DNA from 3 places in the Aneurinibacillus uraniidurans genome. Region 1 is predicted to be linked to each of the others. Evidence: riboswitches for the same ligand, from Rfam matches in the RefSeq annotation. Region 1 holds a riboswitch; each other region holds the start of a gene.
What was found. A riboswitch is a leader RNA that binds a small molecule or an ion and turns the genes downstream of it on or off. The one in region 1 is predicted to bind S-adenosylmethionine.
Positions count from the first base shown of each region.

Region 2: linked by a shared signal. The riboswitch ahead of PO771_RS15165 (MetQ/NlpA family ABC transporter substrate-binding protein) and the one ahead of PO771_RS16665 (methionine ABC transporter ATP-binding protein) in region 1 are both predicted to bind S-adenosylmethionine.
Region 3: linked by a shared signal. The riboswitch ahead of PO771_RS09275 (homoserine dehydrogenase) and the one ahead of PO771_RS16665 (methionine ABC transporter ATP-binding protein) in region 1 are both predicted to bind S-adenosylmethionine.

Region 1 covers NZ_CP116902.1:3,323,633-3,334,145, reverse strand. Annotated here, with positions in the region: partial or broken gene PO771_RS19480 (DEAD/DEAH box helicase) at 1-546, opposite strand, end outside; gene PO771_RS16675 (SWIM zinc finger family protein) at 1,218-2,765, opposite strand; gene PO771_RS16670 (methyl-accepting chemotaxis protein) at 3,044-3,865, shown strand; SAM riboswitch class I at 3,966-4,069, shown strand; gene PO771_RS16665 (methionine ABC transporter ATP-binding protein) at 4,168-5,181, shown strand; gene PO771_RS16660 (methionine ABC transporter permease) at 5,171-5,836, shown strand; gene pdhA (pyruvate dehydrogenase (acetyl-transferring) E1 component subunit alpha) at 6,294-7,427, shown strand; gene PO771_RS16650 (alpha-ketoacid dehydrogenase subunit beta) at 7,424-8,407, shown strand; gene PO771_RS16645 (dihydrolipoamide acetyltransferase family protein) at 8,431-9,720, shown strand; gene lpdA (dihydrolipoyl dehydrogenase) at 9,721-10,513, shown strand, end outside.
Region 2 covers NZ_CP116902.1:3,028,339-3,038,851, reverse strand. Annotated here, with positions in the region: gene paaX (phenylacetic acid degradation operon negative regulatory protein PaaX) at 1-37, shown strand, start outside; gene PO771_RS15200 (enoyl-CoA hydratase-related protein) at 77-865, shown strand; gene PO771_RS15195 (phenylacetate--CoA ligase family protein) at 881-2,209, shown strand; gene PO771_RS15190 (prolipoprotein diacylglyceryl transferase) at 2,384-3,148, shown strand; gene PO771_RS15185 (radical SAM protein) at 3,138-4,550, shown strand; gene PO771_RS15180 (hypothetical protein) at 4,565-4,849, shown strand; gene fliD (flagellar filament capping protein FliD) at 4,959-5,660, shown strand; gene PO771_RS15170 (methyl-accepting chemotaxis protein) at 5,712-7,688, shown strand; SAM riboswitch class I at 7,765-7,874, shown strand; gene PO771_RS15165 (MetQ/NlpA family ABC transporter substrate-binding protein) at 8,022-8,855, shown strand; gene PO771_RS15160 (long-chain-fatty-acid--CoA ligase) at 8,881-10,458, shown strand.
Region 3 covers NZ_CP116902.1:1,842,386-1,852,898, forward strand. Annotated here, with positions in the region: gene PO771_RS09250 (spore germination protein) at 1-427, shown strand, start outside; gene PO771_RS09255 (GerAB/ArcD/ProY family transporter) at 443-1,540, shown strand; gene PO771_RS09260 (Ger(x)C family spore germination protein) at 1,524-2,696, shown strand; gene PO771_RS09265 (branched-chain amino acid aminotransferase) at 2,801-3,868, shown strand; gene PO771_RS09270 (DUF1002 domain-containing protein) at 4,134-5,000, shown strand; SAM riboswitch class I at 5,074-5,187, shown strand; gene PO771_RS09275 (homoserine dehydrogenase) at 5,257-6,540, shown strand; gene PO771_RS09280 (non-ribosomal peptide synthetase module) at 6,736-7,326, shown strand; gene speD (adenosylmethionine decarboxylase) at 7,502-7,903, shown strand; gene PO771_RS09290 (acetyl-CoA hydrolase/transferase family protein) at 8,075-9,361, shown strand; gene PO771_RS09295 (hypothetical protein) at 9,464-9,712, opposite strand; gene PO771_RS09300 (D-glycero-alpha-D-manno-heptose-1,7-bisphosphate 7-phosphatase) at 9,869-10,405, shown strand; gene PO771_RS09305 (hypothetical protein) at 10,472-10,513, shown strand, end outside.

The DNA of each region.
Region 1 (10,513 bases):
GTCAGAAGAGGGTGCTTCTGACGGCAGAAGGTGCTGGGTTAACACATCGCGAAATGTCATGCCTTTTCCAGTCTGAGCTTCTCTAATAATTGCTTGTAGCTGGGCGAGCATGGTGGCGTCGAATTGAATCCATTGGCCCCGGATGCGGACAAGATGTTTCTTCTGTTCGATGATCTCATGGAATTCTGCTTCGGATAAAGTCACATCACCAACAGCGAGCTTCCAGTCAAACTCCATGATTTGTTCCATGCCGAATAAGGAATGGCGAGAAGAGCCGACGGATGAGGCGACGCGGGCTTTGAGACGCGGCTTCATCTGTTTGATTTGTTCCCACCAGGCTGGTAAGAATACCGTGATACCGGATTCGATCAATTGCTCGCTGCCTTCGGTCAGGAACAGCCAGGCTTCTTCGGTGTTCAGTGTTTGGCGAAGGGTGTGATCGGATGCCTCCTCAATCCATGGCAAGATGCGGCTAATTTTCCGTATATCTTTTTCAACGCGAGAATAGTACGGCTGCCATTGTTCCGGGTAAGGGGGAGCAGGCATATCGCTATGTTCCGATTGTGCGACTGTATACAGGTGTTCCAGCTGTGAACGATCCTGTAGCAGAATATGCAAAAACCAGTGCTGGCCATCTTCGCCTTCTTCTACCTGCAAACAGGTGCGGAACGGCGTGTCATCCTGCACCCAGCCAATCGCGATCAGCCAGTCTTCTTCCTCCCACTGTGCGCGCATTCGTACATCAGTGTGAAGTAGTGGGTGATCTTCTTTGATTGACTCTGTAAGCAGACTCTCAATCCAAGCATCAAGAAAGATCGGAGTGTTCTCGATCGAGGTTAGAAGTTTCCAGCCGAACTCCCCTTTTTGCCATTTGGAAAAATCAGGTTGTATTTGTTTTTCGGCAATCGCTTGCTTCAGAATGGGGGCTATAGCAAGTAGTTTTTTCGCCTCTTCGTCCCATTCGATTGTGGCATGCTCTAATGGAGCAGGTGAGGCAAATAAGTCCAGGGCAGCAGAAGGGGAGAGAAGCAGACCTTCTGTTCGGTCATACGTAACAGTTTCGATGAAGGTGCCGTAGTAGGACGCCTCGTGCCAGCTAAATAAAATGGATGTAAGGGTAACAGGGTCTACCAGGCGCCCATTCTGATTAGTTGCCCGGACAAAAAAAGCACGATTTTCAATCCAACAGCTTGAAATGGTGAAAGTATCAGTAAGAATCAAGGCAGAAGTTTTCCTTTCTGCAGCTCTTCCTGAAACGCACGCAAGCGAGCATGTCGTTCGGTAAGTCGGGTTATGTATGTATCCCAGACTGGCTGCTGTTTGAGTTTTCTATAGTATGTTCGTAGCTTTTTTAATAGCTTCACAGAATCCTTATAAGCGGGCCGCTTCTTCTCCAGGATGAGGCGTTCAATGGCTTGATGATAAAGCGGCAGCAAAAGGGTGCTATCATATTTTTCGATTTTGCTGAGACTTTCTTTATACATCATCAGCGGAGATGCTCCGAGAGCTAGATGTATGTCGATCCACTGTTTATATCGTTCAGTTTCAAATAGATAGCGCATGTAAAAAGGGGTGCTTTGCGGCAGCAACGAGCGCAAAAGCATGAGGTATTCTTCTTCTATGTGCAGTTCTGTAGCAGTATCGGCCCAGCATTCACAGAGGAAGTTGAATTCTTCGTGGTCGGCTTTGGATAAATAAGGGCGCAGTGTGCGCAGCCAGACAAGCATACGCTCCCATTGGTTCGACTGATGAAAGACATGAATATAGTGCAGTAAGTTTTCTAGTTTTTGTGCAGCAGTTTTTTCCCATTGCTGTAAAGCTTCCTCATCCTGTCCGGCAAGTACATAGAAGTGCACGCGTGCAAGTAGTGTGTGATCTTTTTGGAGCGAGTTCATGTCTTTCTTTTTCAATTCCTGCGTTAAGCGTGTAATTTCGGCTTGTATCCATGCTGGCTGGCATAGCAATGTGTTCCAAAAAAAACGATAGATAGTGAGCCAGTCAATTGGACTATGAGTGGTCGGGAAGCACAGCTTTGCAAGAATTGCAATGAATGGCTCTAGGTATGGTGTGTACTCCTGATGCAGTCGCTCGATATTGAGCGTATTGAGTACGTGAAACAGACGATCCAATAATTCATCTATAACGAGCGTGTACTGGTACTGATAGAATGTCGAAGCAAGCGCAATCTGCTGCTTGGCTTCTTCGGTTTTTTGGAGAAGAAACAACAGAGTGTACAACGTATATAATTGCTTGCTTTCTTTGTTCCATGATTTAGCGCTTGCCAGAATAGTAGGCAGGCAGTCTGAGATATATTGAAACGGGTTATATGTATGCGTAAGCTGACGACTATATAGGTCTTGCATGTGCTCTTGCCACTGTTCTACTGTGCCTGTTTCAAGAGAGAGAGAGGCTGAGACAGCTTTTTTCGCTGCAGGCTTCACAGCCGATTCAAGTGTGTGTATGTAATCACGTGGGTTATAAAAGGCCGCATATGCATAAAAAAAGACAGCTATGATATGTTCGCATAGTTCTGACTTATGACAGGTGCATGAGCTGTATGACAAGAAATCAAGATCAAGGGAAACACGGTGAGCCATCTTGTCCTGGACAATACCATGGATGGCTGCGTCATCGACCGTAACATTATAGACGTGTCCTTGATTCCGATAATGTAATCCGAGTTTGATAATAGGTAGTTCCACGGACTGTGCGATTTCTCTCGCTATAAAGTCGACGGTTTCTTTAGAAAGCTGATTGGACAGCATGTGTTTCTCCTTTTGTGAAAATAGATGCATCATCAAGATGATTAATAGATAGAAGAGGCGTTTGCTACCTTTTCAACTTGCAATCGGTTCTATTTCTAGTATACCCGATTCTGTCTTTTTATAGAGGGAGGTCAACAAAACAACTGCCTGAAAAATAGGATGCTAATTTATTCACAAGATTATTAATTTCTAGACTTTTTGTCAGATAATTCTAATGATATGATTGATTTATAGTCTTTATATAAATAAAAAACTAGTTATGGGAGGGTACATATTATATGAACGAGTTAGAGATTATTTTAGAGGCAATGCCCATCCTTTCAAAAATATTTTATGAAGCAGACATCATGATTGGGATTAGTGATAAGGAAAAGTACGTATACTACGCCAAGTCTCAGACGCTGGATGCGGGGGTACAACTTGGACAACCTATACTCGACTACGATGCGCTTGGTATGGCAAGAGATCAGCGGAAAGTTGTAACTATGGTTGCGCCTCCTGAGTATGGACATCCATTTCGAGGGGTTGGTCTCCCGCTTTTTGACAAGGATGAAGTAGTAGGTGTGATGGCAATGGGCATAAGTTTAGAGCGCGAATTTGCACTCGGTAGGATGGCGGAGACGCTTTCGGCATCTCTTGAACAAATCGCTGCAAGTGTAAACGAAGTGAATATAATGGCTCAGAAATTAGCTTCTACGCAAGAAATTATGAATACTACCGCAGAACAAACGAAAAAGCATACAGATGAGTCAGGAAGAATTGTCGATGTAATCCGTAACGTGTCAAAGCAGACCAATCTTCTCGGGTTAAATGCAGGTATTATTGCAGCTAAGGCACAGAACGAAGAAGGACGAAGCTTTCAAGTGGTAGCCAAAGAGATCCGCAACCTTTCTACGAATACAGGTGACGCGGTAAGTCAGATTGAAGACATTTTAGAACAGATGAAAAAACTATCGACTGAACTCCAGCAATTATCGCAAAGTATGACCCCGATTATTACATCGCAAGCTTCAGCTACAACAGAAATTAATAGTACGCTTGAGCAGTTAAATACGGTAGCTCAGCAAGTGGTCGAAACTGCAAAAAAGCTCTCCAAATAAAAACAAATACCCACTTGACATGTAGGAATAATTGAACTAAAATTCTAAATAACAAGGCAACACAAGGCAAATGAACGAACAAAACGGCATATTTTATATTCTCTTATCCAGAGAGGCAGAGGGACTGGCCCGATGAAGCCTCGGCAACCGTTGATGATTCAATTGGTGCCAATTCCAGCAGGACGCATGTCCGACAGATAAGAGGTCTTGCTTTTCCCCTTTTTGGACCTCTTATGTGCTTCGGGCAGGTAAGAGGTCATTTTTTGTTTGCTACTACCTAGAAAAGGGAGAGGGAGGCTATCATGATTGAAATCCAGCAGGTGACAAAAGAGTATAGAGGTAAGAAAAGTACAGTTAAAGGGGTCGACGATGTAACCCTTACAATCAAAAAAGGCGAAATTTTCGGGATTATTGGATATAGCGGTGCAGGGAAGAGTTCTCTTCTACGCTGCCTGAACATGCTGGAAACCCCAACGTCCGGCAAAATTTTGATCGATGGTGTCGACATTACGGAGCTGAAAGGGAAGGAATTACGACAGGAGCGTTTGAAAATCGGTATGATTTTTCAACACTTCCATCTGATCAGCTCTAAGACCGTTACGCAAAATGTGGCGTTTGCGCTTAAAGCTGCAGGGAAATCGAAAGAAGAAATTGAGAAACGTGTACCGGAATTGTTAGAACTTGTTGGGCTTGGAGACAAAGGGAATCATTATCCGGCACAGCTTTCCGGCGGTCAAAAACAGCGTGTTGGAATCGCCCGCGCATTGGCGAACAATCCGAAAGTATTGTTGTGCGATGAAGCGACATCAGCGCTTGATCCGAGCACAACGCGTTCGATTCTAGCCTTGCTTAAAGAAATCAACCGTACACTCGGGATTACAATCGTATTGATCACACACGAGATGGAAGTGGTCAAAGAGATCTGCCATCGCATTGCCGTCATGCAGAATGGAAAGGTGATTGAATCGGGCGAGGTGTATGAGTTGTTCGCTCGTCCGGTACAGCCGCTGACCCGTGATTTTATCGATACGGTTCTGCATTTTACCCTGCCGGAGAAACTGGTGGAAAACCGACAAGGAACGTTGGTTAAAATCAACTTCCAGGGCGAGATTGCGGAGAAGGCAGTCGTATCGGATGTGCTGAAAAAATTCAATGTAGAAGGCAATATCCTGCATGGCAAGATTGAATACATCCAGGATGAGCCGCTGGGGATTTTTATTATGGAACTGATTGGTGATTCGCAGGAGATCGCTCGTGCGATTGAACATATCCGGCAGCGTACAGCCGGACTGGAGGTGCTAGCAGATGCAGCTTAGTAATTTAATTGACTTGCTTCCGGAATTCGGAAAGGCATTTGGTGAGACGTTTTATATGATGGCCATATCCGTTGGTGTGGCATTTGTTGTGGGGATTCCACTAGGGGTATTGCTGTTTATCACGAGTAAGGGATTGTTTTTGCAAAATCGTTTTTTCAATGTAGTACTTGGTTCGCTCGCTAATATTATTCGTTCTGTACCGTATATCATTTTGCTTGTTGCACTTATTCCATTGACTAAGCTTCTGGCTGGTACGACAATTGGCCCGGGTGCAGCATCGGTATCACTGTCAGCAGCAGCGATTCCGTTCTTTGCCCGTCTTGTTGAGTCATCGCTTCGTGAAGTAGATAAAGGTGTAATTGAAGCAGCAATTGCTTCTGGTGCAAGTCCGTGGTTGATCATTCGTGAGGTATTGTTGCCGGAAGCACGTCCGAGTATTGTGCTTGCCCTGACGGTAACGATTATTAGCTTGCTTGGCTACACGGCAATGGCTGGTATTGTCGGCGGCGGTGGGATTGGTGATTTGGCGATTCGCTTTGGTTACTACCGATTCCAGACAGAAGTGATGGTTGCGACCGTAGCGATTCTCGTTATTTTGGTGCAGGTGATTCAGTTTACTGGTGACCGTGTAGCCCGTGCGATTGATAAACGATAAGATACAAGAGCCCCTCCGTAAAATATATTCGGGAGAGGCTCTTGTTGATCATGGTCAGTTTTATAGCTGTAGCTAAATCCTTCTAGCGTGATTCTAGTGGTAAAGATTGATGTATGCTCTTCCAATAAGGCGAGAGATGTTGTCTGCATGTTTTGATAGCATCTATCAATTCTGAGTTTACCGACCGTTTCGGAAAGCTGTGTGGGTCTTGAAAATCTACTTTGCAATATACATAAAGCACAGTTTTATTTAGAAGCAGAGTTTCTCTGCTTCTTTTTTTCTTTATGACGATAATACATAACCGCATATATCTTTTAATGTAAGCGTTTGCAAATTATTCAGAATAAATTTTATAATCTGCATAAAGAGGCAGTGGTATCAAGACATTTATTTGATCATTTGCATACGATACAGCAGGCTCGGCAGGTATACGGAATTCACATAAGGAGGCAGCATTATGTTGATTGAAAAAGATATGCGGGCTCGTGCGGCAGCGTTGACGGGTCGTCTAGAAGATGTTCGTATTCCGGAATTGTTTCAAGTGATTACACCAGATGGAGAGGTGCAGCAGGGGATTGAAAATAGAATCGATCCGGCTCTTATGGTACGCATGTATGAGCAGATGACACGAGCACGTGCATTTGATCGCAAGGCGGTCATTTTGCAGAGACAAGGTCGCATCGGGACATATGCGCCATTTGAAGGGCAGGAGGCAGCGCAGGTGGGGAGTGCGCTGGCACTCAAAGAAGGGGATTGGATGTTTCCGACGTATCGTGATCATGCGGCGATACTGACGCACGGGCAGACGCTTGAAAATTTGTTTTTGTACTGGATGGGTCGAATGGAAGGATGCATGTGTCCGGCTGGAAAGAACATCTTGCCGCCGTCTGTGCCGATTGCGACGCAGATGCTGCATGCGGCTGGTGCGGCCTGGGCGAATAAAATAAAAGGTGAGGGAGCAATCAGTATCGCGTATTTCGGAGACGGTGCCACGTCGGAAGGGGATTTTCATGAAGCACTAAATTTTGCGGGTGTCTATCAGCTTCCGGTTTTGTTTTTCTGTCAGAATAACGGGTATGCGATTAGTGTGCCGTTTCAACGGCAGTCTGCCTCGCGTACGATTGTCCAGCGTGCGGCAGCGTATGACATCCCGGGCATACGGGTGGACGGCAATGATATTTTTGCTGTATGGCTGGCGGTGAGAGAAGCGATCGAACGGGCGCAGGCAGGCAGGGGGCCGACACTTATCGAAGCGGTTACCTTTCGTTATGGCGCTCATACTACAGCGGATGATCCGAAGAAATATCGGGATCAGGAAGTACTAGCTAAAGAGTGGCGCGAACAGCGTGACCCGATTGAGCGGCTCCAGAAGTTTCTAATAAAGAAAGAATTATGGACGGAAGAGAAAGAACAGGTGCTTATGAACAAGCTTACGGACGAAATCGAAGCGGCATTCGCTAAAGTGGAAGCGTTACCAAAAACACGTCCAGTCGATATGTTTGATCACGTATATGCGGATGTACCGTGGCATATTACGGAACAGCGGCAAGAATTTCTCTCATTGCAGGATGAGGAGGGAGGACACGTATGAATCGAAAGTTCACCATGATCCAGGCCATTACTGAAGCGCTTGATCAGAAGCTGGCGGATGATCCGCGAGTTATGCTGCTTGGCGAGGACATCGGCGTAAACGGAGGCGTATTTCGGGCGACAGAAGGGCTGCTCTCGAAACATGGAGCGGAGCGAGTGGTCGATACGCCGCTTGCTGAATCTGGCATTATTGGGTCCGCGATTGGGCTTTCACTAAATGGTATGCTCCCGGTGGCAGAAATTCAATTTCTTAGTTTTATTTACCCGGCATTTGAGCAGGTCGTCTCACATGCGGCTCGTCTGCGTCATCGGACGCGAGGGCAATTCACGACACCGCTTGTGATTCGTACGCCATATGGTGCAGGGATTCGTGGACCGGAGTTGCATTCGGAGAGTGTGGAGACGTTTTTTGTGCATACACCGGGTTTAAAAGTAGTCGTACCTGCCACGCCGTATGATGCTAAAGGATTGCTGATCTCGGCGATTGAAGATCCGGACCCGGTATTGTTCCTTGAACCGACCCGGCTGTATCGTGCGTTCAAGGAAGAGGTACCGGAAGAGATGTATCGCGTTCCGATTGGCAAGGCCCGGATCGTGGAGGAAGGAAGTGACCTATCGATTTTTGCGTGGGGGAGTATGATGCGCACCGCCCAGCTGGCAGCGAAGCAGATCGCACAGGAGAAGGGATGGAGCTGTGAGATTATTGATCTTCGCTCCTTGTATCCGCTTGATCTGGATACGATTATTGCTTCAGTGAAGAAAACAGGACGTGCGCTAATCGTGCACGAAGCGCATAAAACAGCCGGACTTGGTGCTGAAATCACGTCGCTGATTAACGACGAGGCGCTCATTTATTTAAAAGCACCCGTAAAACGTATAACTGGATACGATGTGCCGGTTCCGTTTTTTACATTGGAAGATTCATATATGCCGACACCGGCACGCATTCGGCAGGGCATTATTGACACGATGCAATTTTAGTGGAGGAGGGTGAGGAGGACGCTATGGTAGAGTTTAAGCTTCCTGATGTGGGAGAGGGGATGCATGAGGGGGAAATTACCCGCTGGTTGATCGCAGAAGGCGATCATGTGGAGCAGGACCAGCCGGTAGTTGAAGTGCAGACTGATAAGGTAAATGCGGAGTTGTCTGCGCCGGTTAGTGGTGTGATTACGCAGCTGTTGTTTGCAGCAGGGGATACGGTACATGTCGGGCAGGTCATGTTTGTGATTGACGATGGGGTGGGAGAGAAAGTAGAAATGGAAACGGCTGCGATACAGTCAGAGGAAAGGGAAGTAGCTTCTTCGGTCTCCAACGTTGTTCTAGCAGTACCATCTGTTTCCGAGACTCACCGTGCACTGGCAACTCCATATGTGCGGCAGCTGGCACGCAGTCTGGGGATTGATCTGGAGCAAGTAGCAGGCAGCGGTCCGGCAGGTCGTGTACTTGAGGAGGATATACGCCGATTTGCAAAATCGGAGTCGATACAGGATAGGGAATCACAGGTGGTTGCTGTTACCACAGATCAGATGCCGCCTGAAGTAAAACAGCCTGTCATCGTTGCGCCGCACCTAGCAAGTAACCTGCCGCAAGAAGCGGAAGAGCGAATAAAACTTGCTGGCATCCGTAAAAAAATCGCTGAGCATATGGTAAAGTCCGTAACCATTATCCCGCATGTGACCCATTTTGATGATATGGAGATGGATGCGCTGATCGCACTTCGCAGCCGAATGAAGCTGCATGCTGAGGAGATAGGTGTGAAGCTGACGTATTTACCGTTTTTCATCAAGGCAACTGTTATTGCACTCAAACAATTCCGCATGTTTAATGCATCGGTTGATGACAGCACCGGCGAGATCGTTCTGAAAAACTACTATCATATCGGCGTGGCAGCAGACACCGAGCAGGGGCTGGTCGTGCCTGTCATCAAGCATGCAGATCGAAAATCGATTTTTGACATTGCCAGAGAAGTTGGGGAACTTGCGGAGAAAGCACGTACGGGCAAATTAACGCTGGCCGATATGAGCGGCGGTACATTTACGATCACAAGCGTTGGATCGGTTGGCGGTCAGCAGGCCACGCCGATCATCAATCACCCGGAAGCCGCGATTCTTGCTCTGCATAAAATAGAGCCGCGTGCCGTTGTACGAAGCCGTGAGATCGTCATTCGCGACATGATGAATGTGTCGCTATCGTTTGACCACAGGATTATTGATGGTGTGGCGTCTGTGCGATTTACAAACCGGATCAAGCAGTTGCTGGAAAATCCGGAACTTCTATTTATGGAGCTGGTATAGATGGTAGTCGGAGAAGTGGCGACAGAAACAGACGTGGTCGTGATTGGAGGTGGACCGGGTGGGTATGCGGCTGCCATCCGGCTCGGCCAGCTTGGCAAATCAGTTGTGCTTGTTGAAAAAGAAGAACTTGGCGGTGTTTGCTTGAATCGGGGCTGTATCCCATCAAAAGCACTCATTTATGCTGCCGGGGAATATGCGAAGCTATCTCGACTCACCGAGATCGGGATTACACTTCCACAGGGGGATGCACAGTTCTCGCTGACCGCCTGGCAGAAACATAAACAGAAGATCATTGAGCAGCTCAATCGCGGAGTGCGCCAGCTGTGTGAGAAAAATGGTGTGACTATTGCACATGGTCAGGCAGTGTTCCTGTCATCGGACCGTATTGGTGTGGAGACAGGTGGCGACTTTGAAACGTATCGCTTTGAACAGGCGATTATTGCCTCCGGGTCTAGGCCGATGATTCCCCCATTTCTGTCGATTGATGGGCAGTATATTCTTGATTCGACGAGTATACTGGCACTGACTGAGCTACCTGCAAGTCTGGCTATTATGGGTGGCGGTTATATCGGGATGGAACTTGGGATGGCGTTCGCCCGACTTGGCTGTCAGGTGACCATTGTGGAAGCGGCGGAAGAGGTACTGCCACAGGTGTCGGCCGTGCTCAAGAAGGATGTGTTACGTCATGCCAAGCAATGGGGGATGCGCATTTACACGGGAACACGGGTGGAGAACACTGTAATTGAAAACGGACGGGTACACCTGCATGTAAAGACTTCTACTGGTAGTGATA
Region 2 (10,513 bases), 300 kb from region 1:
CTTTCTGTCGTTTTTTGAAACAGCTCCCGTTGTATAGTTGACGCGATCATCATCGTACTAGAGAGGAGAATTTTTCATGGTAAAGACAGAAAATATTTTATTTGAGCAAAAAGGATATATTGGGATTATTACCTTGAATCGTCCAGAGAGCATGAATACGTTTAATTACGAAACGCTTAAGGAACTCGGTGAACTAGTAGAAAATATTGCGCAGCGTACGAAAGATATTCGTACGGTAATCATCACGGCAGCCGGCAGAGCATTTTCTGCCGGTGCTGATTTGAAAGAGCGCCGTACATTGAATGAACAGGAAGTGCGTCGTAATGTTGCGAAAATCCGTGATGTGTTTACAGCGGTTGAGCGTTTGCCGCAGCCGGTGATTGCAGCTATTAATGGGTATGCGTTTGGCGGAGGATTTGAGTTAGCGCTTGCTTGTGATTTCCGCTTTTCTGTAGCCGGAGCAGGCATGGGATTGACAGAAGTTAGCTTGGGCATTATTCCGGGAGCGGGCGGTACACAGCGCTTGACGCGTCTGATCGGCCCAGCGAAAGCGAAGGAGCTTGTGTTCACAGCTCGTAAAATTACGGCAGAGCAAGCGTATGAATATGGCATTCTCAACGGTGTGGCCGAGGACTGCGATGCAATGCTTGCGGCAGCTTTCGCATTGGCGGAAGAGATTGTTCAGAATGCGCCGCTTGCTGTGTATCAGGCTAAATACGCGATTAGCAAAGGCAGCAGTGTAGATTTGCAAACAGGTCTTGATATTGAAACGAAAGCATACGAGGTAATTATTCCGACGAAGGACCGGGTAGAGGCGCTGACAGCATTCAGTGAGAAAAGAAAACCGATATTTCTCGGCGAATAAAAGGGAGGCGTTCATGTGATTTTCAATGAAGCAATGGAGACGATGGGGCGTGAACAAAAGGAAGCGCTTCAACTTGAACGGTTGCAGCAAACGGTACGACATGCGTATGAGCGTGTATCGTTTCATAAGGAAGCGCTTGATCAAGCTGGAATTACACCGGATGACATTCAATCGCTTGAAGACTTGCAGCGTCTCCCATTCATGAAAAAAACGGACCTACGAGAGAATTATCCATTCAATTTGTTCGCGGTAGATATGTCAGACGTTGTACGGATCCACGGCTCTTCGGGTACGAAAGGCAAGCCAACAGTTGTTGGCTATACAAAGCAGGACATTGAGAACTGGGGCGAGATTGTCGCTCGTGCGATCTGTGCAGCAGGCGGAAGACCAGGGGATATTTTTCATAATGCGTACGGCTATGGCTTGTTTACGGGGGGCCTTGGTCTACACTATGGTATTGAGCATTTGCGTGCGGTTGCCGTTCCGGTATCAGGTGGGAATACGCCGCGTCAGATTACGTTGATTGAAGATTTTAAGCCGCGCGGCATTTCCGGAACACCGTCGTATGTGATGAACATTGCGGAAGAGATGGAGCGGATGGGAAAAGACCCGCGTGCGACTACAATTGAGTATGGAATCTTCGGAGCAGAGCCATGGTCGGAAGAGATGCGGATGCAGCTTGAAGAAAGACTGAATATTAAGGCGATTGATATTTATGGACTGAGTGAAGTACTAGGACCAGGTGTTTCGATTGAGTGCATTGAGGCACAGGATGGCCTGCATATCGCAGATGACCATTTTATTGCTGAGATTGTAGATCCAGAAACCGGTGAGGTGCTGCCATACGGTATGGAAGGAGAGCTCGTCTTTACTTCGTTGACGAAGGAAGCTTTTCCGGTCATTCGTTATCGGACTGGAGATATTGCGTCGCTGAATCCTGCTACCTGTAAATGCGGGCGGACGAGTTTGCGTATGTCACGCATTAAGGGCCGCGTAGACGATATGCTGATCATTCGTGGTGTGAACGTGTTCCCGACTGAGATCGAGGGCGTATTGTTCCAATTCCGTGAGCTTGCCCCGCATTATCAAGTCGTAATTGAAAGAGACGGTGCACTGGATCGCTTCGAGGTGCATGCTGAGATAACAAAGGAATACAAAGCAGTTGTCGGATCACTGGAAGAGAACGATACGATTGCTGACCTTGTACGCCGCATTGGCCATGAGATGAAAAATGCGCTTGGCGTATCGGTACTGCTGCGGATTCGTGAGCCGAACAGCATCATGCGTAGTGAAGGAAAAGCGGTACGAATTGTAGATAACCGGACAAAATCATTGATTGGTTAGCCAAAATAGAAAGCGTTTGCAAATCAATAGATAAAGAAGGGAGCCAGGCTGTTTATACTGCCTGGCTCCCTTCTTGTGTAAAAACACAGGTTGATCTCATAATTCCATATCCTTCCGGATTTTTATGTTATAAAATGGGATTGACTATGATTTTTGGATGAAATGAGGTGAATCATGACATTTCCGTATTATATCCATATTGGCTCTTGGACGTTTCACCCGCACTTTATCTTTGAATGTCTTGCTTATTTTATTGGATTTCGTATTTACCTGTACACGCGCAATAAAGAACGCATTCCTTATGACAAAGCCATCTGGGTTATGATTGGAGCCGCTACCGGAGCGGCATTTGGCTCTAAGGCGCTGTACTGGCTCGAACAGCCTACCCTTACTGTACAGCACATCACAGATGTGCACTATTTGCTCGCAGGCAAAACGATCGTCGGAGGTCTGCTTGGTGGATTGATCGGTGTTGAGTATATGAAAAAACGAATCGGATGGACACGGTCAACAGGTGATGATTTTGTGTTCCCGCTGCTGGTTGGAATGAGTATTGGACGGATCGGCTGTTTTTTGACTGGACTGTCTGACCATACGTATGGAATCGCCACTGACTGGAGTATTGGCGTGGATTTTGGAGACGGCATCATGCGGCACCCGACAAAATTGTATGAAATTGTCTTTTTATTTTGTCTTGGTCTTATATTGTGGGGAGTGAAACGGAATTACACGCTGTGGGAAGGAAGCGGGTTTCAGTTTTTTATGGTGGGCTACCTGCTGTTTCGCTTTGGCATCGACTTTATTAAGCCAACTCCTCATCCATATGGGGGATTCAATAACATTCAGATCGCAGCGCTGGCTGGTCTTCTTTATTACGGCCGCCTCATTGCACGCCATATAGTTCAAAGAAAAAGCGAGGTTATTCCATATGCCGAATAATAGACCGTATTTATTTTATGAGCTGACCAACAGTATCTGCTCCACCTGTTATACGAAAATCGAAGCGAAAATCATCATTGAAAACGATTGTGTTTATATGGTGAAGCGATGCTTCAAGCACGGCATGGAGAAAGTACTGATCTCTAACGATGCTGCTTATTACAAGCAGTGCCGGGAATTCAGTAAGCCATCCGAAATGCCGCTTGTGTGGAACACGCCGGTGAAGTATGGCTGTCCGTATGATTGCGGGCTTTGTCCTGACCATGAACAGCACAGCTGTCTGACGATTGTAGAAGTAACCGATGCATGCAATTTGCAGTGCCCAATTTGCTATGCGGAAGCGTCCCCTGCGCGTCAGACATGGCGTTCACTTGATGAGATCGAGTATATGCTGGATTGTGTTGTGCGGAATGAAGGGACACCCGATATTGTCCAGATTAGCGGTGGGGAACCGACGCTGCATCCGCAGTTTTTTGAGATTTTGGACCTTGCCAAAACAAAACCAATTCGTCATCTGATGGTTAACACGAACGGTATTCGCATTGCACAGGACCGGGAGTTTGTGCGTCGTCTTTCATCATATTTGCCAGGATTTGAGTTGTACTTGCAGTTTGATAGTTTTGAGAAAAATACGCTGATGGAGCTGCGCGGTGCGGACTTGCGAGATATTCGCAAGAAAGCAATTGAACACCTGAATGAGTTCAATATTTCGACGACACTTGTGGTGACGCTGAAAAAAGGACTCAATGATCACGAAGTAGGCGAGATTATTCAATACGGCTTGAAGCAGCGAGCAGTACGGGGCGTAACATTCCAGCCGATTCAGATTGCAGGTCGCCTCGAACAGTTCGACCCAGTACAGGACCGTCTGACACTTGGAGAAGTGCGCCGGATGATTATTGACCAGTCAGGTGTTTTTAACGAAGAAGATATTATTCCGGTTCCGTGTCACCCGGACTGCCTGGCGATGGGCTACGCGCTCAAGATGGGAGAGCAGGTAACGCCGCTGACCGGCATGATCGACCCAGAGATTTTGCTTGAAGGGGGACGGAATACGATTGTTTTTGAACAGGATGAAACACTGAAAGCAAAAGTGTTTCAGTTGTTCTCGCTTAATCATTCACCGGCGTCTTCGTTTTCGTCGCTCAAAGAATTATTGTGCTGTTTGCCGAAAGTGATGCTGCCGAAGTCGCTTGGATACGATCATGTATTTCGCGTGCTCATTATGCAGTTTCTTGATCCATATAATTTTGATGTGCGCTCTGTCAAAAAGTCGTGTGTGCATATCGTGCATCCGGACGGACGTATTATTCCGTTTGACACGTATAACATGTTCTATCGCGATGATAAAGAAGAGCAGCTGCAAGAGATGCGGGAGCAGATGGAAATTCAGCGGGGCTAGAAAGGAGAGGGATGATGGAAGAGTATCAAAATGAGGAGGATAAAGGGAGTGTGGCGCTTGGAATTTTTCTTGCAATTGGGCTGCACGTGAGCGTGGCAGGTGGTTCATCGATTTTACTGTTTGGTGGTATCCCCATTTTTGCGATTGGTCTTGTCCAACTGGTGTATATCATACCGGCAGCCCTTTATTTTAATACCAAAGGCAAAGTTCGAACGATGCAGGGTTTGTGGCTGGCGGCTGTTGTAACATTTTTGGTGAATGCTGCCTGTTATGGTTATTTTGTGGTTACTTTTGCGTAGCAAGCTGTCCATCTGGGCAGTTTTTTGCAGGAATAAAGTTAGATTGCATAGTGTGCATCGTGATCCACATGTTGTAAAATACTTCTATGGTAGGAGAGGAGTGATTGAAGTGATTTCGCAAATCCAGCACTATACAGAATGGTACAACAAGCCTGCTGCATGGCCGAAACCACAAACACGCCGGGTAGGAAGTACGATGCCTACGATATCCTTTCCGCCCCAGAGCAATTTGTCTGGTATCGTTCGCAGTGGAACAGCAGCGGCTGTGGAAGTACACCGCAGTATAGCAGAAGCGAGCAAAGCAGCGGAAGTGCTTCTTGAGTCGAATCTAGACGGTATATACAGTAAGCAGGATCATCGAGAAATCTATCAGGCCATTGGAGATTTTGCTGCTGCGTATAATGATATGCTGCGTACTGTACAGGATGAGAAAGACGGGCTGCCACAGCAGACTGTACACAACATGTCTCGCAGTCTATTATTCGATTCGGAAGTCCTACAGAACGTTGGAATTTCGGTTCAAGCAGACGGAGTACTTGAGATTGACTCGCAAAAACTTAACAAGGCTCTCACGAACGACGCTGTTCGTGTCCAATCAGTGATTAGTGGGAGTGGTGGAATTGCATCTACCATATCGGAACAGATTCAAGCAATAAAATATGTCCCCGCCTCTGGATTGCTACTATCTATACCTGCTATTTTTACTTCTTCTTTATTAAATCAACAACCATCTAGATACTACCACACAGTTTCCAACATGATGTATACACAAGCATTTACTAGCGGAACGATGCTCGATACGTACTTATAATCGTGGTAAGCATGCTTATCAATTAAAAGCATATAGAAGGGTTGGGATGCTATGAGAGAGGGAAAATCTTTTATTGTCAAAATTTTATTGATTATTTTGATTTTGACGGGGATGGCGCTTACCGTAATGGGGACGATCAATTATATTTCTGCCAAACAAATCATTCAGACCTCCTTACAGAATAATGCGAGTTCGCAAGTTCGCATTCATGCGACACAACTAGAAACGTGGTTAAACACACGCTTGTCCGAGATTATTGTAATGGCGAACACAGATCTTGTCCGAACTGGTACAACGGATCAAATTTTAGCCTATTTTGAGCGGGAAAAAGCACGTATGAATGGAACGTATGCATCCCTCAGTATAGGAGACACAAAGGGAAATCTTATTATTGATAAAAATCTAGTGATTCAGATTGGAAGCGAACCGACATTTCCAGATGTTATGGCAGGTAAGCCGATTGTCTCGAATCCATTTCCTGCTAAAGAGAATGGTAATTTGATTATTTCTTTCGAGGCACCTGTGCGGGATATGAATAATAACGTGAAAGGTCTGGTCAGTGGAGCGTCTCCGATCGGAGAAGTATTCCGGCAGGCTACGAATTTTAAAGTCGGACAATCTGATCAAGTATACGTGTTTCAGTCAGATGGCCTAGTTATTCATCATCCAGATAAAAACAAGATCCTAAAAGAAAATGTACTGAAGGATAGCACAGGACTCGCAGCTGAGATGCTTAAAACGAAAGAAGGAATGAAAGAGTTTACGAAAAATGGGCGCGATTATATGGTGTTTTATCATCAAGTGCCTGGAACAAGTTGGATGATGGCGCTTGAAGTGCCGTTAGATGAATTTATAAGCCCACTTACTTCGCTGCTTGTAAAAGTTGTAGTTTCAGGACTGGTTACGCTGTTGGCGATTGCACTCTTTGTATATATCTCCTTATTGCGCCCAGTGCGGAGAATTCGTGATATTGCATCGGTTGCAGAGCAGATTTCCTCCGGGGACCTGCGGGCAGAAGAGCTTCCAGTGGATACAGAAGATGAGATCGGTCACTTATCTCATGCTGTGAACGGTATGTTAGCAAACTTGCGTCACCTCATTCACCAGGTCAATCAGACAGCCAAGCAGGTTGCATCGTCTTCGCAGGAGCTGGCAGCAGGCGTAGCGCATGCCGGTAGTACATTGAATCAAATTACAGTGGCTACCCAGGAAGTGGCTGTTGGTGCCCAGCAAGAAATGGAGGGCATCACGAGGACAGCACAAACAATGGAATATATGACGAATGGTGCCAAGCAGATTGCTTCGTCATCTTCGGTTGTGACAGAAGCGGTACAGCGGACAGCTGTAGAAGCCGACAAAGGAAACCAAACCATTCAGCAGGCGGTACAGCAGATGAATACGATTGGTACATCGGTGGAAGAAGCAGCAGGTGTAGTGAGGTTACTTGGAGAACGTTCGCAGGAGATTGGTGGGATCATTGGCGTGATTACATCGATTGCTGAACAGACAAATTTGCTAGCGTTGAATGCGGCAATCGAGGCGGCACGAGCTGGTGAACAAGGCAAGGGATTCGCAGTGGTAGCAGATGAGGTACGTAAGCTGGCCGAGCAGTCCAAGCAGTCTGCTGATCAGATTGCCCAGGTGATTCAGGAGATTCAAGGAGAGACATTGCGAGCTGTACAATCGATGGATAAAGGAACGAAGGAAGTTGACACAGGGATCCGGGCCGTTGATGAAGCAGGGCTCATTTTTCAAAGTATCATGAATTCGGTAGAGTCTATTTCTGAGAAAAGTAGTCAGATTTCTGTCTCGTCTGAAGAAATGGCAGTCCGTTCTGAAAACATCCTGAGGTCTGGGCAGGAGATACTTGGTGTTTCGAAAAAGTCTGCCGAGAAATCGCGTGATGTAGCCGGGTATGCACAAGAACAAATTTCCTCCATTGATCAGATTGCTGCGGCTTCTGTAGCGTTAAGTCGAATGGCAGTTGAACTTGAGGAAGCGATGCAGCAATTTAAAACAGATAAATAACTTATAATTCCTAGTTGACTTTGTGGTTTAATGTGGTAGAATAACCATAACAGCAAGAAAATTAAATAGTTTCGGACTCTTATCCAGAGAGGCGGAGGGACTGGCCCTATGAAGCCTCGGCAACCTTGAACTATATGGTTCAAACGGTGCCAATTCCAGCAGCGTAATGACGCTGAGAGATAAGAGGTCCGGCGGAGCTTCTAAACGTCTGTCGTCGACCTCTTACTTTGGTAAGAGGTCGTTTTTATTTGCAAGGGGGGAATAGGCAAGCTAGGGAGATAACAGAATTATGATTTTGATGCATGTCATTTATAAAAAAAGGGGGACATACAGATGAAAGTAAAATCATTTATTTTAACATGGGTATTCGTTATTCTAGCAGGATTGCTTGCTGCATGCGGTGGTGGAGATAAGGCTGCTTCCTCTGGACAGACAGGAACAAAAGAAATCACGATTGGTGCAACAGCCGGTCCGTATAGTGATCAAATTAAAAAAGGGATTCAGCCGATTCTTGAGAAGAAAGGCTATACCGTAAAAGTAGTAGAGTTCAATGATTATGTGCAGCCGAATAATGCATTAGCAGAAGGATCGCTGAATGCGAACGTATTCCAGCATGTTGTGTATCTGAATAAATTTGCGAAGGATCATAATCTCCAAATTACGAATGTGCTGCAAGTTCCAACGGCACCGCTTGGCGTATATTCTAACAAGCACAAATCGCTTGATGAAGTACCAGCTGGCGCGACGGTAACGCTGCCAAATGACCCGACTAACCAGGCACGTGCACTTGGAATGCTGGAGAAGTTTGGCTGGATTAAACTAAAAGCAGGCATTGACCCGACAAAAGCATCAGAAAAAGACGTGACACAATACGTGAAAAATATTCAACTGAAGCCGCTTGAAGCTGCGCAGCTTCCGCGTTCTCTTGCTGATGCAGACTATGCATTCGTAAATGGTAACTTCGCCATTGCATCTGGACTTAAATTAACAGAAGCATTGCAATTAGAGCAGCTTCCGGAAAAATACATGAACATTGTAGCTGTAAAAACAGCAGACAAAGATATCCAAATTACAAAAGATATCATCGAAGCATACAAATCACCAGAATTTAAAGCGGTTGTAGAGAAGGATTTTCAAGGGTTCCAAAAACCTGAATATTTGAAATAATCGGTAAAATATGGAGGGCGTTGCTGTGAGTACGACAATCGGAAGTATAGTAGAGTGGTCAGCTCGGAATTATCCGGAGAAGCTTGCTCTTGTGTATGAATACGGAGTAAAACAGCATCACTTTACGTATCGCGAACTTGACAATAAAGTGAATCAATTTACCCGGGCGCTACAGCGCCTGGGTGTAGAAAAAGGGGACGTTGTATCGTCATTCCTCTACAATACAAGTGAATATGTCATCGCGATGTTTGCTGTAGCGAAAATCGGGGCGATTTTTAACCCGATTAATTATCGCTTAGCTTCACATGAACTACAATACATTCTGCAGGATGCGAACGCTAAAGTGGTGTTGTATGAAGAGATGGGGTCACAGATCGTAGAACAGGCACGTCAAATCGGAACACCAGTGCTGCACTGGATTTATGTAGATTCATCCGTGCCAGCAGGTGCTCTGGACTTCTATCAACTTCTCGATGCAGAATCAGTAGAGAAGCCGGAAGTGACTGTTGCTGAGACTGATTACTGCATCATGATGTATACAAGTGGTACAACTGGCCGTCCGAAAGGCGTACTTCACACGCACCGCAGCAAGATCCACCATAATTTTATGATGATGCAGTGCATGGGGCTAACCAAGAATGACATTGGGCTTTCGGCAGCACCGCTGAATCATACAGCAGAACTGCATACATCATTCTTACCGCGTGTTCAAGTCGGAGCGACGAACGTATTGCTGCACCATTTTGATGCGACAGAAGTGCTGGCGATCATTGAGCGTGAACAAGTGACGCATATGTTTGCAGCACCTACGATGATCACAATGGTTTTGCACGTTGAGAATATTGAACAATACAACCTGTCATCGCTTCGCCTGGTGGAATACGGCGGAGCATCGATGGCACCTGTCTTAATTCATGAGTTCGATCAAAAAATCGGTGCAGACCTGGTGCAAATATTCGGTACAACAGAGATGGGACCGTGTATGGCCGTGCTGCATCCAGACGAACAGCTTACAAGAGCCGGGGCAGCTGGAAAGGCAAGCTTAACGCATGAAGTCGTAATTGCCCGTGTTCAAGAGGATGGGGAGCCAACGAATCCGGCTGACCGTTGTGAAGTGGGGGAAGTCGGTGAGATTCTCGTCAAAGGCCCGTGCATGATGAATGGGTATTACAATCGACCGGAAGCAACAGAAAAGGCGCTTGCGTACGGTTGGTATCATACAGGAGATCTTGGCGAATATGACGAGGATGGATACATCTGGATTCGTGATCGGATGAATCATATGATTATCTCGGGTGCAGAAAATATCTATCCACGTGAAGTAGAAGACCGTCTGGTGGAACATACAGGTGTGAAGGAAGCCGCTGTAATTGGCAAGCCAGACCCGAAATGGGGACAGATTGTTTTGGCATACATTGTAGCCGCCAAAGGAAGTAATCTCACAGAAGCCGATCTGAATACGTTCCTGCTGGATGGCGGAAAGCTTGCGTCGTACAAGCGCCCACGTGAATATCGCTTTGTAGATGAATTACCGAAGACGGCAAGCGGAAAAATCCAGAAGTTTGTATTAGAAGGAGAAGTGAAAGAGGAGATACAGGCATAAATCGATACGAAGTCTGGCTTATAGGCGAACAAGTAGCGAGAGTATTCTCACCTGC
Region 3 (10,513 bases), 1.5 Mb from region 1:
GATCCTGCGCGAAGCAGGGATTCGTCTTCCTAAAACGATAGGTCAGGCGGTTGGAATTGTAGGGGCGCTCGTTATCGGACAAGCGGCGGTAGAAGCTGGAATTGTCAGCCCGATCACGGTCATCGTTGTATCCTTAACGGCCATTTCCTCCTTTTCGTTTCCACAGTATGGTGCGGCGATTGCCATTCGAATCATGCGATTTAGCATGATGATAGCCGCTTCATTTTTAGGGTTGTTTGGGGTGATTTTGATGTCGATCTTTCTCATCGCACATCTTGTAAAACTAAAAAGCTTTGGTGTTTCATATCTGGCGCCGTTTGCCCCTATCTATCTTCGTGATTGGAAAGACGGACTGTTACGGCTACCGTTTTTCACATTACGAAAACGCACCCGGATTACAAAACCAAAAGATTCAACCAGACGGTAGAGGTAGGAGATATGTATGAACCCGAGAGAACAAATTACGTCAAAACAGGTAACGCTGAGCATCTTTCAGTATTTAGTTGGTTCCGGGATTCTGTCCCTTCCCCGGGCTGCAACGGAAGCGACTCGTAATCATGATGCCTGGATCAGTGTACTTGTTGCGGGGATTTTGATAATGGGAATTGTGTATGTTGTAACGAAAGTGAGCATGATGTTCCCGGAACGAACGTTCTTTCAGTACAGCCAGGAGATATTCGGAAAGTGGATCGGCAGACTGTTGAGTCTGGTGTTGTCAGGCTATTTTTTAGTTCAGGCCGCATACCAGTCACGAATTATGGCAGAGGTAATTCATATGCATTTGCTGACCAGGACACCCAAGATTGTGCTTATGATTTTATTTATGGCGGTTGGCACGTATCTCGTAGTCGGGGGAGTCAATGCTCTTGCCCGTTTTTGTGAGTTTGTATCTCCGATTACACTTTTGCTTGTTTTGGTCATACTTCTGCTTGCTTTAAGTAACGTCGAGATCGACAATTTACGTCCTGTGCTAGTCGATGGAGTGATGCCAGTTGTCAAAGGGATAATGTCTGTAGCTTTGCCATATACAGGTGCAGAAAGCGTGTTCATTTTATATGCATTTATGAAGAAATCGGATCATGCGGTTCGATCGACGGTATCAGGGATTGGGATTGCAACCGTGATGTATACACTAGTTACCATGGTTACCATAAGTACACTTACGGCGGCAGAAACGCAGACACTGCTTCTTCCTGTAATGGATATGGCAAAAGAGATTTCATTTCCGGGCGGTTTTTTCGAGAGATTTGAACTGTTTCTGCTCGTATTCTGGGTTTTGTTTATGTACACCACGTACACATATAGTCAATATTTTGCCAGCCTTGGGTTGAGTCAATTGTTCAATAAGAAGCTTACGCCGTTTGTTTATGCAGTGCTTCCCTTGATTTATGGAATAGCCGTGTACCCACCAGATATAAATGCAGCATATGAGATGGGGCGGGGAATGGCTTTGTTCGGCATAGGACTTGCTATACTATTGCCACTCCTTGTATGGATATGTGCAAAAATAAGGAAGGTAAAATATGCGCCACAGACATGAAAAACGTTGGGCTTTTCTTTTTGTATGGGTACTCGTGATTACAGGGTGCTGGGATCGGACTGAAATTGAAGACATCGGAATTGTAACCGGAATTGCCATTGACCAGCCGGAGAAAAAGGATAAACAGGGGAAGGACAGTAAAAAATTTGATCTTACCCATAACATTGTCATTCCGCAGGCGTCCGCAGGAAAATCCGCCGGTTCGAAAAAGGCGTATGCAAACGTTACAACGAAAACAGAAAGTGTATTCGAGGGCATCAGGCACGTATCTACCATTACAGGGAATTCTCCATCGTATGAATACTTGAAGGTGCTGGCAATTAGTGAGGAAATAGCTCGTACCTATAACTTGCAGGAACTGTTGAATTTCTTTTTGCGCAATACAGAAGCGCGCCGGACGGTTAAGGTAGTCATTGTACAAGGAAAAGCAAAAAATGTATTAAACAAGCGCCCCATTATTGAAAATAATCCTGCCGTGAATTTATCCGATATTGTGGAAAATAGTAAAAAAGTGATACAGATTACACCTGAAGTAACTCTGGGAGACGTTTCTAAGCAATTAACAAGCAAGAGAAACCTGGTCATTCCAAGAGTAATGGTCGTAAAAGACAAAGCACAAATGAGCGGCGCTGCTGTTATAAAGGGAAAAAATGCCAAAATGATCGGGACATTGACCCCGGAAGAGGTAGGGGGATTAAATTTGTTGCGAGGAGAAGTGAAAAATGGAGTCGTTAAGGGCAAAATGGCAAAGGGGAAGTTCATTGTATTTGAAGTCGATCGTATTCAACATCAAATAAAATCAGAAGTAAAGAAAGAAAAGGTTGGCTTTACGTTACAGATTAACGTAAAGGGAAAGCTGCGTGAAGATAATGTGATGGCAGAGGATGACTTTGACGAAAAGTTTTTGCACGAGGCAGAACGAGTCATACAGAATCAACTAGAAAAGCTGACGCAACGAACATTACGTAAAACTCAGAAGGAATTAAAAGTGGATGTAATCGGATGTGGAAAAAAGCTTGGGATCCAGGACCATCAAGTATGGAAAGAATATGAGCAAAACTGGGACGAAGCATTCAGCCGTATGCCTGTAAAAGTCAACATTCAAGTAACCATTACCGAATTCGGCACAAAAGGCAGAGAACGAATCAAAAAGTAAACGGAAAATATATTTCACGTATTATCAGAAAAATGGTATAACTATAAATGAAAAACAATTCGTACATTTGATGTTGAAATCGAATAGCAGAGGAGAATGGTAGCATGAGTAGTCAGTTTACGGTTGAAAAAACACAACATCCAAAAACAAAGCCTGACCAGCAACATTTAGGCTTCGGAAAATATTTTACCGATCATATGTTTTTGCTGAACTATACAGCAGGTAAGGGCTGGCATGATGCTCGCATTGTTCCCTATGCGCCGCTATGTCTTGATCCGGCTGCCATGGTATTTCATTATGGACAGGCTGTATTCGAAGGTCTTAAAGCATATAAAACAGAAGACGGTCGGGTGCTGTTATTTAGACCGGATCAAAATCTGGAGCGTTTAAATATCTCGAATGAGCGGTTGAGCATTCCGCAAATCGATGAAGCGCTTGTACTCGAAGGAATTAAGGAGTTAGTCCGAACAGACGCGGATTGGATTCCAACAGCGGAAGGCACATCTCTTTACATCCGTCCATTTATTATTGCAACGGATGCTGCATTAGGTGTACATCCTTCCCCGCAGTATTTGCTGGCTGTAATTTTATCTCCAGTTGGAGCGTACTATCCGGAAGGGCTTAAGCCGGTCAAAATTAACGTCGAAAGTGAATATGTTCGTGCGGTACGTGGGGGAACAGGTGTGGCTAAAACAGCTGGAAACTATGCGGCAAGTCTGCGTGCGCAGGAAGAAGCAGAAAAACAGGGCTATGCGCAAGTATTATGGCTCGATGGTGTCGAGAAAAAGTATGTCGAAGAAGTCGGCAGTATGAACGTATTCTTCAAAATCAATGGGGAAGTTGTAACACCTGCGTTGAACGGAAGTATTTTGAGCGGGGTTACAAGACGATCTATTATCCAGATTTTACAGGACAAAAACATTCCAATCGTGGAACGAAGAGTTTCGATCGAAGAACTGTATGAGGCATCTATGAATGGAACCCTGGAAGAAGCATTCGGAACGGGGACGGCAGCGGTTATTTCGCCAGTCGGAGAATTAAACTGGGAAGATAAAAAGATCATCATTAACAAAGGTGAGATTGGTCCGGTGTCCCAGGAATTGTATGATACATTAACAGGGATTCAGAACGGAAAAGTAAAGGATACATTCGGCTGGACATTTGAAGTATAAAAAGTAAATAGGTTTGATTGTGACAGGAGTGTATGAGGCGTCAGAGAGACGACTTCATGCACTCTTTTCTTTTTGGTGAACTTCAACACATGTTTCGGAACTAGCCGGATTTTCTCGAAAACTGGAAGGGCAGGTTCAAAATTTTACGGTGTAACGAAACTCTGCCATAAGACGAACGTAAAATTAATCATCCCGTCTGAAATGCCTGTGGTATAATCAGGTGGGAAAACCAATCTATATTTGACATGGGGAGGAGTGGATAGAAGTGCGAAAGTTGGCTTTAACAGTGCTTTTCTTTCTTCTATCAACCGCAACCGCCTTTGCGGATGCCGCACCAGGCGACACAATTGTAACATACGGACAGAACTTGTCGTCAGCGCAAAAACAACAGATCAAAGGACGCTTCAATCCACCGAAGGAAGCGCAAGAAATTACCGTTACGAATGCTGAAGAGCATAAATATCTCGATGGACTATTGCCGAAGAACGTAATTGGCACCCGGGCCATTTCGTCTACGATGATTCAACTGGCAGAACCGGGTCAGGGGATTAAAGTTGAGACGAATAACATTACGGGCATCAGCAAAGCGATGTATGAGAATGCACTGGCAACAGCGGGTGTGAAAGATGCCAATGTAAAAGTCGATGCACCGTTCCCGGTATCAGGTACAGCAGGCTTAACCGGCGTCATGAAGGCGTATGAACAAGTAACGGGTACAAAAATCGACGAAAATCAGAAAAAAGTTGCCAGTGAAGAAATGGTAACGACATCGAAAATTGCCGAGCAGATTGGTGATAAGGAAAAAGCAGCCGAGCTTCTGACGCGTCTGAAAGCAGAGTTAGCCAAACAGACCGGCAAAATGAGCGACGATCAGCTGCGCCAGATGATCAACAATGTGGCACAGCAGATGGGGCTTACACTAAGTGATCAGGAAATTGATTCGCTTGTGAGTATTTTGCGCAAAATCCAGAATTTAAACATCGACTGGAGCAAGACGCTTGACCAGATCTCAAGCTATAAAGGACAAGTGCAGGATTTTCTGAATAGCAATCCGGAAGCGAAGTCGTTTGTTCAGGAGATTTTGCAGTTCCTTAAGCACTTAATTGATAAGATGCTGAGCTGGTTTGCATAATTACAGGTTGACAGGGGAGAAATATCCAAGTAAGATATGTGATAATTAAATGAATAGTACAAAAGAACAACAACTCTTATCGAGAGAGACGGAGGGACATGGCCCGATGAAGTCTCAGCAACCACAGGTTTTCCTGTACGGTGCTAATTCCATCAAAGCTTTGTACATAAGCTTTGGAAGATGAGAGGAGGATATTCGGATACCCGACCCTCTTCTTAGGAAGAGGGTCTTTTTTATAGAAACTGGAGGGGGAAATATGAAAAACATACGCATTGCTTTACTTGGACTTGGAACAGTAGGATCGGGAGTGGTGACGATTTTACAAACGCACGCCGAGCGGCTTCGCAAGCAGACCGGTGTAGCATTTGAGATAGCAAGCATTTTGGTGCGTGATACTGCGCGCCCGCGTAAGGTGGAAGTGGAACGCAGTTTGCTTACAGATAATATCGCTCGCGTTTGGGCGAGTGAGCCGGATGTTGTCGTTGATGCGATGGGGGGCCTTGTGCCAACGCTTAGTTACATGGAAGAGGCAATTGCACGTGGCTGTCATGTCATATCTGCAAATAAAGAACTGCTGGCGATACACGGGGCCTGGCTGCATACGCTGGCACAAGAGCAAGGGGTCGGCTTGTTATACGAAGCAAGTGTAGGTGGAGGGATTCCGATTCTGAATACATTAGCCCAGCTATTGAATGTAAATCGGATTACGCGTGTGGCGGGTATTTTGAACGGTACGACGAATTATATTCTGACGCGTATGGAAGAAGAAGGATTGCCATATGAAGCGGTGCTTGCTGAGGCACAGGAGCTTGGTTTTGCAGAAGCGGACCCGACCGCCGATGTAGAAGGATATGATGCATTTCATAAAATCCGGATTGTAGCTCGTCTCTGTTTTGGTGAAGAGATAGACGAGAAAGCAAGTTTGCGGGATGGGATCACTAGTGTTACAGCGGAAGAGATTGAGTTATTTGGTCATCTGGGCTTACGGGTAAAGCTGCTCGCCACAGCCGAGCGGGTCGGTGCGAGCTTGCGTGTACAGGTAGCACCAACGCTTGTGCCGCATTCGCATGCATTAGCGCAAGTGAAAAATGAATACAACGGTGTGTTTGTTACAGGGGATGTGGTAGGAGATTTATTCTTTACAGGTAAAGGAGCAGGCATGCTGCCGACAGGAAGTGCGATTGTGGAAGATATTGTACATGCGGTGCGCGGTACGACATTTATTCCAGAAACAGCGGCTGTTGCGCTTGCAGCGGAAGAAATCGTAGAAAAAACAGGGGTGGAAGCAGCCTTTTTTACTTTGAAGCCGAAAGATGAGCGGGGGGAATTTAGCCTGCTGTCGTTTTTGTCGGGTGAGGCCGGTGTGCTGCATCGGGTAGAGACGGTGAAACGAAATGGACAGACACATGTAGCAGCGCTTCTTAGCTCGCATGATCGAGCTGTAATTAACGCATTTGCATACCACATAGGGGCAGTCGTTCGCTTTCGGGAACTGCTAGCAGAGCCAGAAGTCGTGCTGAGTCCAGTGACCATTAATTAGAAGCAAATTGGACAAGAAAAATGTAATTTTTCATCATATAATGGATGGAGGTAGGAATCAACAGCGTTTTAATGAGATTAAATAAGGTTCTCTCTCAAATCCTCCTTTTTTCTATATCATAGACGATTGGAGAATAGATCTAACATTTCGTTATAATAATAAAAAGGCAGGAAAAAACGAATGGGAGAGATTTGTATGGCTCAACGTGTAGCCACTGAATACAAGAAGCTTGTTCTCGAACTGAGTGCACTGCAATTACAATTGTTTATCGAAATGTTTGACCGCGCGGAGTTCAGTACGCAAGTTCGCGTCTTCGATAATGGAGAAACGGAAGTTGTGCTACTGGATAAAGGGATGGAGCTTCCGCTGTCGTTTAAGCGGATGGGGCATGATACGTATACATGCGAAGGTCAGTGTAAAATTTACGATGCGAAGCTGGCCAATCAGATGCGAATGGCAGTACGCAAGTTTAAAGGATGCGGGATTGTTCACCGGCTGTATCCGACATATACGATGGTATATGAATATGCGGGCGGCCATGTGATGAAAATTGTGGAACAAAAGGATGGACAGGAAAGGCTTGTTTTTGAATATAAAGATACGCTTGGTGACATGCAGCGTTTATTTGAAGCGTGCGGCGTAGAGGATGCGATTGACTGGACTAAGCTGCACATTGACCAGTTGCTAGATTTGCGTAATCAGCGTATTACGCAGGGGCTTTCAACAAAAGGTGTTGACCGCCAGCTGGCAGAGCTGTCCAAACAGTTGTTTATGATGGAAGCATAGGCGGTTTTTTCCGAGAAAATAGTTGCAAAATAGAGGGAATCGTGGTATCTTCATCTTTGTGATTACATTAGGAACCAGGATTCACTCAAGGAAGTTTCTCCTCGATATATAGTGAATGACGTAGGTCCTAGCGAGAATGTATACAAATATATTTGCTAGGAGGGGGGACCGGAAGATGGAATATTCTACTTTCGGAAGACATGTAGCGATTGATACTTGGGGTGTCGATTTTGAGAAATTAAACAGTGCTGAATTTCTGCAGCGTCATATGGTAGAGGCGGCAGAAGCATGCGGTGCAACAGTGCTGTCCGTTCAGGCTCAGCAGTTTGAACCGCAGGGAGCAACTGTACTGGTTATGTTATCAGAGAGTCACATCTCGATTCATACATACCCGGAGAAAGGGTTTGCTGCACTTGACTGCTATACATGTGGTGAGACAGTTGATCCGGAACTTGCAATTGAGTACATGGTGAACATTCTCCAGCCGGAGAAGATGTATGCTCGTAAGCTCATTCGCGGTATGGGTGAGATGGACGTTGTACAATCTGACGTGATGAAAGTAAAACAAAACGCGTAACTGCGCATAGAAACAAAGTAGGATCATCCACCCTTTTACAAATAAAGGGTGGATTTTTCATTTATTTTTAACGGAATAACCCTTGCTCAACGACTGATACACATATATGATGAGATGGAGATATTACATTAGCTTCATATAAATGGAAAGACACATGCTTGGAGGGTTAGGATGAGTATCCAGATGGAAACAAAATGTAAGGTACCAGAGGATGTATTGGGCTACATTCACGATGGGGATGATGTGATTGTACCGCTTGCCAATGGTGAACCAGTTGTTCTGCTTGACACATTAGAGAAATACGCAGACCGTTTTCAAGGCGTTCGTATTCACCAAATGCATGCGTTAAAAGAGCGAGACTATATTTATGGTAAGTATCGCCCGCATTTGAGTCATGTCGCTTATTTTTTGAGCGGAGCATCGCGCAAGGCGTTTTTAGCAGGTGGATGTGATCTCGTACCGAACCATTTCCACGAAGTACCGCGTTTGCTGCGTGAGACGACGAAAACATCGATCGTGCTCGCTGCCGCTTCTCCGATGGATGAACACGGTTATTTCTCACTTGGTACAGGTGCTGATTATGCTGCTTCTTTCATCGGAAAGGTGCCATTTTTTCTCGAAGTAAATCCAAACATGCCGCGGACATTTGGGGAGAATCAAGTACATATTAGCCAGATTCTTGGTTATATCGAGGTTGACTATCCGTTAGCGGAAGCGCGTGAGCCAGAGATTACCGAGACGGACCGCAAGATCGCTTCTTATGTCGCAGAACGTATTCCGAATGGCGCAACGCTGCAAGCTGGAATTGGCGCGATGCCGAATGCGATTATTAATTTCCTTGGCGATCATAAAGACATGGGCATTCATACTGAACTTCTTACAGACGGTGTTGTCGAGCTTGTACATAAAGGGGTTGTAACAGGCACGAAGAAAAAAACACGTCCTGGAAAAATTGTCGGTACGTTTGCTCTCGGTTCAAAAAAATTGTATGACTTTATGAATAATAATACAGCAGTCGAGATGCTGCCGGTTGAATACGTAAATGACCCACGCATCATCGCCCGTGAAGATAATATGATTTCGATTAACGCAACAACAGAAGTTGATTTTCTCGGTCAATGCGCATCGGAGACGATAGCCGGACGCTATTACAGTTCGAGCGGTGGGCAAGCAGATTTCGCTCGCGGGGCACTGTTCGCAAAAAATGGTCAAGGTTTCATTTGCTTACATTCGACCACAAAGAACGGTGCAATCTCCCGCATTCGCCCGCAATTGACGATCGGATCGGCTGTTACAACATCGAAGAACGATGTCGATCACATCGTAACAGAGTATGGGGTAGCGAGTCTGCGCGGCAAAAGCATTGCGGAGCGAACGAAAGCATTGCTGGCGATTTCGCATCCGAAATTCCGGGAACAGTTGGAGTTCGAAGCGAAGAAATTCGGCTTGCTTTACTAGCGTACAAACGCAGCTGCTCCTTAGAGAGCAGCTGCGTTTTTTATTTTGTGGATATACTAGAAATAAAAAATCGCCCGGCATAGCGCCGGGCGGGAGTTTGAATTAGACAGGTGCTGGGGTAGCGATATGAGCCGTGTAGTAGCCATTGTTGAGCGGGGCGATAATAAGACGAGTCTCATCTGTCGGTAGCATGCGAAGCACGACAGGTAATTCTTCTGCGCCTAGTACAACGTCCGCTTTATCACGAAGACGGTGTATCAATTCATTGTAATGTGTTGTTTGATTTTCAGGAACGCATTCGCAGTGATAAGTATACATTCCGCATTTGCAAAGATAGTTGTTGGTTTCCATGATAGATTGCCCCTTTCCTATGTGTCATAGTTTGTGGCATCTTCTGGTGTTGGTTTCATTATATCATGTTATACGCCAATATGGGCCATTCACATGAAATTTTTGTAATTTAAATTCTGTATGTGTATCATTACACCTATCTGAAAGGAGACTTGTATGAAAAAAGCCTTTTTTCTAGATCGGGATGGGGTCATTAATGACAATCCGCATCCGATTAATCGTGTGGAACAGTTCCGCTTTTTGCCGGGGGCGCTTGAAGCGATTCGCATGATTCATGAGGCCGGATATGAGGTATTTGTTGTGACCAATCAGGGTGGCGTGGGGCTTGGATTTATGAAGCAGGCTGAACTTGATGAAATTCATGTATATATGACAGAACAAATCGAGGCAGCGGGCGGCCGAATTCGAGAAGTCCGTGCCTGCACGCATAAGCCAAAGGCAGGCTGTGTATGCCGCAAGCCAGGTCCTGGCATGATGGTCGAGCTGATCAAACGCTACCATATTGATCCAGGTGCAAGTTATATGGTGGGGGATTTTTACACAGATATTCAGGCAGGAGAGGCGGCTGGCTTACAAACGGTGTACATTGGCAAAGAGAATCTGGAAGGGAAGTCACCGCATCCGGACTATGTGTATTCCTCGCTTCATGAAGCATGCATGGCACTTGTCCAGGTCAGTGGTGAACGTCACTAATTGTGTGTGAATAAGATAAATAAAGGAAAATAATCATAACAATGAGGAGAAAGGGAGGAACGAAACGTGAGTGATTTGACTGCTTTATACGAACGCTACCGCGGACTG